2 regions of the Paenibacillus sp. P2(2022) genome follow, and region 1 is predicted to be linked to the other one. Evidence: riboswitches for the same ligand, from Rfam matches in the RefSeq annotation. Region 1 holds a riboswitch; the other holds the start of a gene.
What was found. A riboswitch is a leader RNA that binds a small molecule or an ion and turns the genes downstream of it on or off. The one in region 1 is predicted to bind ZMP and ZTP.
Positions count from the first base shown of each region.

Region 2: another riboswitch for ZMP and ZTP. It lies ahead of MMB75_RS16355 (bifunctional 5,10-methylenetetrahydrofolate dehydrogenase/5,10-methenyltetrahydrofolate cyclohydrolase); the one in region 1 lies ahead of MMB75_RS12595 (TIGR01440 family protein).

Region 1 is NZ_JAKWFI010000003.1:191,550-194,960, reverse strand. Features, by position in the region: gene MMB75_RS12605 (manganese efflux pump MntP) at 1-413, shown strand, start outside; gene MMB75_RS12600 (low molecular weight protein arginine phosphatase) at 499-1,083, shown strand; ZMP/ZTP riboswitch at 1,162-1,243, shown strand; gene MMB75_RS12595 (TIGR01440 family protein) at 1,451-2,038, shown strand; gene MMB75_RS12590 (serine hydroxymethyltransferase) at 2,160-3,410, shown strand.
Region 2 is NZ_JAKWFI010000004.1:457,216-460,626, reverse strand. Features, by position in the region: gene MMB75_RS16365 (stalk domain-containing protein) at 1-96, opposite strand, end outside; gene MMB75_RS16360 (cyclodeaminase/cyclohydrolase family protein) at 316-954, opposite strand; gene MMB75_RS16355 (bifunctional 5,10-methylenetetrahydrofolate dehydrogenase/5,10-methenyltetrahydrofolate cyclohydrolase) at 951-1,817, opposite strand; ZMP/ZTP riboswitch at 1,931-2,014, opposite strand; gene desA (Delta(5) desaturase DesA) at 2,227-3,288, shown strand; gene MMB75_RS16345 (sensor histidine kinase) at 3,349-3,411, shown strand, end outside.

The DNA.
Region 1 (3,411 bases):
GTTTTTTTCACATCCTGATGCCGTTGCTGGGAATGTTCACAGGCCATTATATGAGTTCTTTATTAGGCCATGTGACGACCTATTTCGCAGGGGGATTACTCATCCTTTTGGGCGGGCATATGGTGTACAATTCCTTCAAGGGAGACGGCGTACACGTATTGGATCATCGGTCGCCTTTGGGTCTTTTGCTATTTGCACTTGGGGTGAGCATTGACTCATTTTCTGTGGGAGTTTCCCTGGGGATGTTCCAGAGTGACCTGGTGCTGACTGTTCTGGCCTTTGGTTTTTGCGGGGGAGCGATGGCGATGCTGGGGCTGTTACTGGGGCGCAAGGTCAGCCGCAATCTGGGGGATTATGGAGAAGCGGTGGGCGGTGCCGTTTTGCTGGCATTCGGCTTTATGTTTATGTTTTGATTTTAACGTAGACAGTGTAAAATAAATACAGGATTTGAGTAATCCTCTGTTTATATATTTTTTCAACATACGGGGGGTGAAGACGTTGAAGAATATCTTATTTGTATGCACAGGGAACACCTGTCGCAGTCCAATGGCTGAGGGGATGCTGCGTAAGTTGGCTGCTGAGCATGGACTGGAACTGGAAGTGCGTTCCGCTGGAGTAGCTGCGATGGATGGGGCGTCGATATCCCGGCATGCAGAGGCGGTTCTACGTGATCACGATATATCCGATCAGATCACTTCAACCCCTTTAAGCGACGGGCTTGCCGAGTGGGCACATCTGATCTTAACCTTGACGCAAGGACATAAACAGCATGTCATTCAACGGTTTCCACAAACGGCGGGCAAAGTATTTACGCTGAAGGAATATGTGGAGGACCGGGACGCAGTGCTGAATGACGTACAGGAGTTAGATGGTTTGTATGCATCACAGCAGTTGATGGCTTCACTTGGACAAGAGCTATCAGCGCAGGAACGTGAGCGAATGATTGAATTACATCAACGGATTCCGGGCTTCGATATCTCAGATCCGTTTGGCGGTTCGCGGGAGGACTACGATGTCACAGCTGCGGAAATCCGTGTAGCTTTGCATAAGTTGCTGGACAAGCTAAAGGGATCTTCCGAATAAAGTCGGTACCATTCCTCTATTTTGTACGGAATCTGTTGATTTTCGAAAGTTAATCCGTTAAGATAAGGTGGAAAAATGAGAATCCGATGTAACTGGCGACAAAAGTGGGATTAACCACGATGGAGCATCGGATATACGGCCGGTCGCCTGGGCAAAAGAGCAATTCCACATAGGTGTGGACTGCTCTTTTTTCGTATACGAGCTACAGCAGATCTTCTGTTGCCTTCTTGTTCTTCCATTTTTTCTGCTCGAAATCTGAAACATCGGCTATAATATAGTCAGATTGTGATCAGGAGAGAGTGTGTTGAACTTGGGGCATGGGACCATGCCTAGTCTCTGAGAGGCTGTTCAACCAAAGGAGGTTCCAATGGTAGAACAATTGGATCATGAGATTTCACTCGAAGCACAGACCGCTTCTGTCGTGCGGGAAATTGCAGAAGTGGCCAGTCTTAAAGCTGGTCGCCTGCTGGTTATTGGCGCAAGCACGAGTGAAGTGGCTGGAAGTCGGATCGGCACAGCAGGAGCGCTGGATGTGGCTCAGCAAGTGTTGTCTGGAGTAGAATCCGTTCGCAGAGAGTATGGCTTTGATGTGGCGTTTCAATGCTGTGAGCACTTGAACCGAGCACTGGTCGTTGAACGTTCTCTACTGGAGCGATTAGGCCTGATGGAGGTTGCGGCTGTTCCTGTTCGTACAGCAGGGGGCTCTATGGCTACCGTTGCCTATCGCTCTATGGACGATGCGTGTCTGGCGGCGAATGTGCAGGCTCATGCCGGGATAGACATCGGCGAAACGCTGATTGGCATGCATTTGCGCCCGATTGCCGTTCCGTTTCGCCCAAGCCTTCGCTGGATTGGTGAAGCACGTGTGACGGCCGCGTTCACTCGTCCTCCACTTATTGGCGGACAACGGGCAGTGTACAGTCTGGAACAAGAAGCCGGCGGAAACTGCGATTAGCATTTGGCATGTCGGCATGTTTGTACTGATCTTTTTTGCATTGATGATGAGGTACCCAACAGAGGAGCAGGCATTTGCTTGTATACCCAACAATTTGACCATGGAGAGGGAGTAATCAATCATGATGGAACATCTGCGTAAAAGTGACCCGGCAGTGATGGAAGCAATGGGGCTTGAACTGAAACGGCAACGCCACAATATCGAGCTGATCGCATCTGAGAATATCGTCAGTGAAGCAGTAATGGAAGCCATGGGCTCCGTGCTTACCAATAAATATGCTGAAGGTTATCCGAACAAACGCTACTATGGTGGCTGTGAGCATGTAGATATCGTCGAAGATATTGCACGTGACCGTGCGAAAGAACTATTTGGCGCCGAGCATGCGAACGTGCAGCCTCACTCTGGAGCGCAGGCTAACATGGCGGTATATCTGGCAGCTCTTCAACCTGGAGATACTGTACTGGGTATGAATCTGGCGCATGGCGGCCACTTAACACACGGAAGCCCGGTTAATGCCTCCGGTTTGTTGTATAACTTTGCTGCTTACGGTGTACGTGAAGACAACTTCCGCATCGACTATGATGAAGTGCGCAAAGCAGCCTTCAAGCACCGCCCTCGTCTGATCGTAGCTGGTGCAAGTGCATATCCGCGTACTATCGATTTTGAAGCCTTTGCTTCCATTGCTAATGATGTAGGTGCTTTATTCATGGTGGATATGGCACATATCGCAGGTCTCGTGGCAGCAGGGATTCACCCTAGTCCAGTTCCTCATGCCCAATTTGTGACAACAACGACACACAAAACGCTGCGTGGTCCGCGTGGGGGCCTAATTCTGACTCGCAAAGCGTGGGCGCAAGCGATTGATAAAGCTATCTTCCCTGGTACTCAAGGAGGACCACTGATGCACGTGATCGCGTCCAAAGCAGTTGCTTTGGGTGAAGCGCTCCAGCCATCATTCAAAACCTATGCGCAAAACGTAGTTCGCAACGCACAGGTGCTGGCTGAGACACTGCTGGCAGAGGGGATCAACATTGTATCCGGTGGTACGGATAATCACCTGATGCTGTTGGATACCCGCAATTTGAATATTACAGGTAAGGAAGCGGAGCATGTATTGGATTCCGTGGGTATCACGGTCAACAAAAATGCTATTCCTTTCGACCCAACGAGTCCGTTCGTTACCAGCGGCATCCGTATTGGTACACCTGCTGCAACTTCTCGTGGTATGGATGAAGAGGCTATGGTTAAAATCGGTAAAATCATTGCTGATACTCTTAAAAATCCAAAAGATGATACTGTATTGTCCAAAGCAAGCCAAGCGGTGGGCGAGTTGACAGACAAGTTCCCGATCTATCCAGGAACACAATACTAAT
Region 2 (3,411 bases), on a different contig from region 1:
GCGAATATGCGATGTAGAATCATTTCCGGCCGCCCACACCCTGGGACTGATCAGTAATAACGTAATTATACTGAGTAATAGACCACGTCTTTTCATACGATTTTCCTCATTTCTTGATCAATGTGTATAAGAGAAAAAGTAATCTTAAAGAATATCCCTAATCCATAGACGAAGAAAGTATAGAAAAGTTTTCCAAATATAATGAATTGCAATAAAATAACCTCCAAACCCAACGAATAGAGATGGATTTGGAGGTTATTTCTGTTAGCAAGTAGGTAGAATATATGGGTTAGCACAGCTAGTGCGTAGTATGAGCTAACTACTTGCGATTCGACTGCGTACGGTCAACAAGGTTTGCTCTTTAATTTGTCCGATTTCACGGAGGAGTGTGGCTGTTTTGGCTTCGTAGGATTGTTTGACATCCAAGTCTTTTAGCGAGGCAAGGTTAATATCAATGGTGAGCAGGGCGGATTGAGCCGCTGCTTCAAACAAAATCGCACCGATGCCCAGATCAGAGATCACATTTTTATTGGATATTTCCACAATATTGTAGGCTTGTGATAGTCCGTCCCGGCATACTTCCAGCAGGCGCATAGGTACTTCAATGGCAGCAATCACAGCTGTTTGTAAGGAATGGGTACGATAGCGCTTTTCTTCGTCTGTTTCTTTGGGCAAACGCAGCGCGGTCATGTACTGTTCAAAGGATTGGATGTCTGCGGCCATCAGTTCCTCACAATGCGTAGACAATCTTTCCATACTGCTAATGACTTGCACCATTTGTTCACTGAATTGCGTGTATTTTCCTCCTTGTGAAAGGTTGGCGGTCATGGAGGTCATCGCTGCGCCTAGTGCCGCAGCCAGCGCGGATACACTTCCTCCACCAGGGGTAGGCGCTGCACTTGCAGCTTCTTTCAGAAAATGTCCGATGGACTGGTTCCACGACAGTTCACTCATGAATAAACCACCTCTCTGGAGTAATGTTGCAGATGTATCGCTTTGAGCAAGTTTTTGTACAAAATTGCGGTCGTTAAGGTGCCTACACCGCCGGGAACGGGAGAAATGGCATGTACCTTTTCTACAACGTCCTGAGCAGCGTCCCCCACAATTTTACCCTCCAGCGTCTCATTAATTCCTGCATCCACGAGAATCAGACCTGGATGAACCATATCCTGCGTAATCACATCAGGACATCCGACTGCGACGAAGGCAATGTCTGCATGGCTCAGATGCTCTGCAATATCACGCGTACCTGCATGACAGGCGGTGACGGTGGCATTTTCTCTTTGCAGCATGTGGAAAAGGGGAAGTCCCACCGTCTGTCCGATGCCGACGAGCGTGACATTTTTGCCTGCCAAGGAGTGGCCGTAATGCTTGAGCAGTTCAATACAGGCTTGAGGTGTAGCGGGGTATAGCCCTGCGTCACCCGTAACGGTAGCCAGCTTGTTATCAGGCGTAATTCCATCAATATCCTTGTAGGGGGCGATGGATTGTTTAATAACGGAGGCAGAAAGATGTTGCGGAAGCGGGAGTTCCAGCATAATGCCATGTACATGGGATGCATCATTTAGGGTACCGATCACGTGCAGAAGTTCGGCTTCGCTTACATGACGATTAAAAGTATGGAGATGAAATGAGATGCCCAGCTTCTCTGCTATTTTTTGCTTGGTCCGTGCATAGTATGCAGATGCCGGATCACCCTCTATCAACAGGGTTGCCAGATGGGGACGGTGTCCTTGCTGTTTCATTTGCTCTACTTGGGAACGGATCGTTGCATACACTTGCTCAGCTGCTTCTTTGGATTTCATGATAATAGCCATAGTCCGAGCCTCCTCTGAATTTATCGCATAATGGAATCAACAGGGTGTCATGGTCTTCGAAAACGAAAAAAAGTATTTGCACAAGGTCGTCAAGACAGACGAATCCTCTGCAAATACTTCTCCCAGGCGAACGGTACGCTTGATTGTATGCTCCCTCGTGGTTCATTCCACTGACTTCGCCAGTCACATACAGCGTTATATATCTTATATTTTAACAAAATAACAGCAGAAAAGAAACCCGTGAACATTTGCCAAACAGGTTTGGTTAGTTGTCTATATGACAAATGTCATATACCCGAACTGACGTTTATGACTACAGCAGATACAGCGGTCTCCTTATACTGAGCTTAGATCAACATGTACGCCTGACAGGATTAAGGTATGGGCTGCATTTTAAAGGAGGATCATAATGGGTATGACACAACTCCCGTTAGCTCAATTGAAAAAAAATATGGCTCCCTACGAGAAAATAAACACGAAATCCAGCGTTCTGCAACTGTTCAATACCTTGGGACCGCTGATCCTATTGTGGTATGCCGCTTATCTTAGCCTAGCGGTTTCTTACTGGCTGACGCTTCCCATTACCATTATTGCGGCAGGGTTTGTGGTACGGACGTTTATTATTTTTCACGATTGTGGTCATCAATCTTTTTTCAAAAGTCGCAAGCTGAACGATATTGTGGGAACGATTACAGGTATTATTACGCTCTGCCCTTATCACCAATGGAAAAATAGTCACGCGATCCACCATGCAACCAGCAGTAATCTGGATAAAAGAGGCACGGGTGATATGTGGGTGCTCACGGTAGAAGAGTACACAGCAGCTTCCACATGGACACGGCTGGCCTATCGTATATATCGAAATCCTTGGGTTATGTTCGGCCTAGGTCCAATCTATACTTTTTTGATTTCCTATCGGTTTAATGTCAAGACAGCCAAACGTAAGGAAAAGATAAACACCTATGTGACGAATATATCCATTGTTGCATTGTATGCACTGTTGTGCTGGGCTATTGGTTGGCAGGCATTCCTTCTGGTACAGACGCCTATCTTTTTTGTCTCTGGTATGTTGGGAATCTGGCTGTTCTATGTGCAACACCAGTTTGAGGATTCGTATTTTGAGCATGATGAAGAGTGGAGTTATATTAATGCGGCCGTCGAGGGCAGTTCTTACTACAAGCTTCCTAAAGTATTGCAATGGATTACAGGTAATATTGGTTTTCATCATGTTCACCACTTGAGCCCGAAAGTACCAAATTACAATTTGGAAAAAGCACATGAAGCGACACCGTTGCTGCAAAAGGCGACCACGATTACGGTGAGTAGCAGTCTGGAATCTTTGAAGTTCCGACTATGGGATGAAAGTACCAAGACCTTTCTGACCTTTAAACAAGTAAAGCCGCTGCTTAGCAAACGTGTTGGCACTTCAAAACCCATCCCTACGCCTGTTGTAGGCACGGAACGAAAATAACGTTGTATGGAATTTGGTATGATAAAATAAGGTGTATCTAAAGTAGAAAAGGGTGGCAGGATGCAAAAGTGGTATCAGATTTTCCAAAGAAATACGGGACTTAGCCCTTATGTGTGGGTTGTC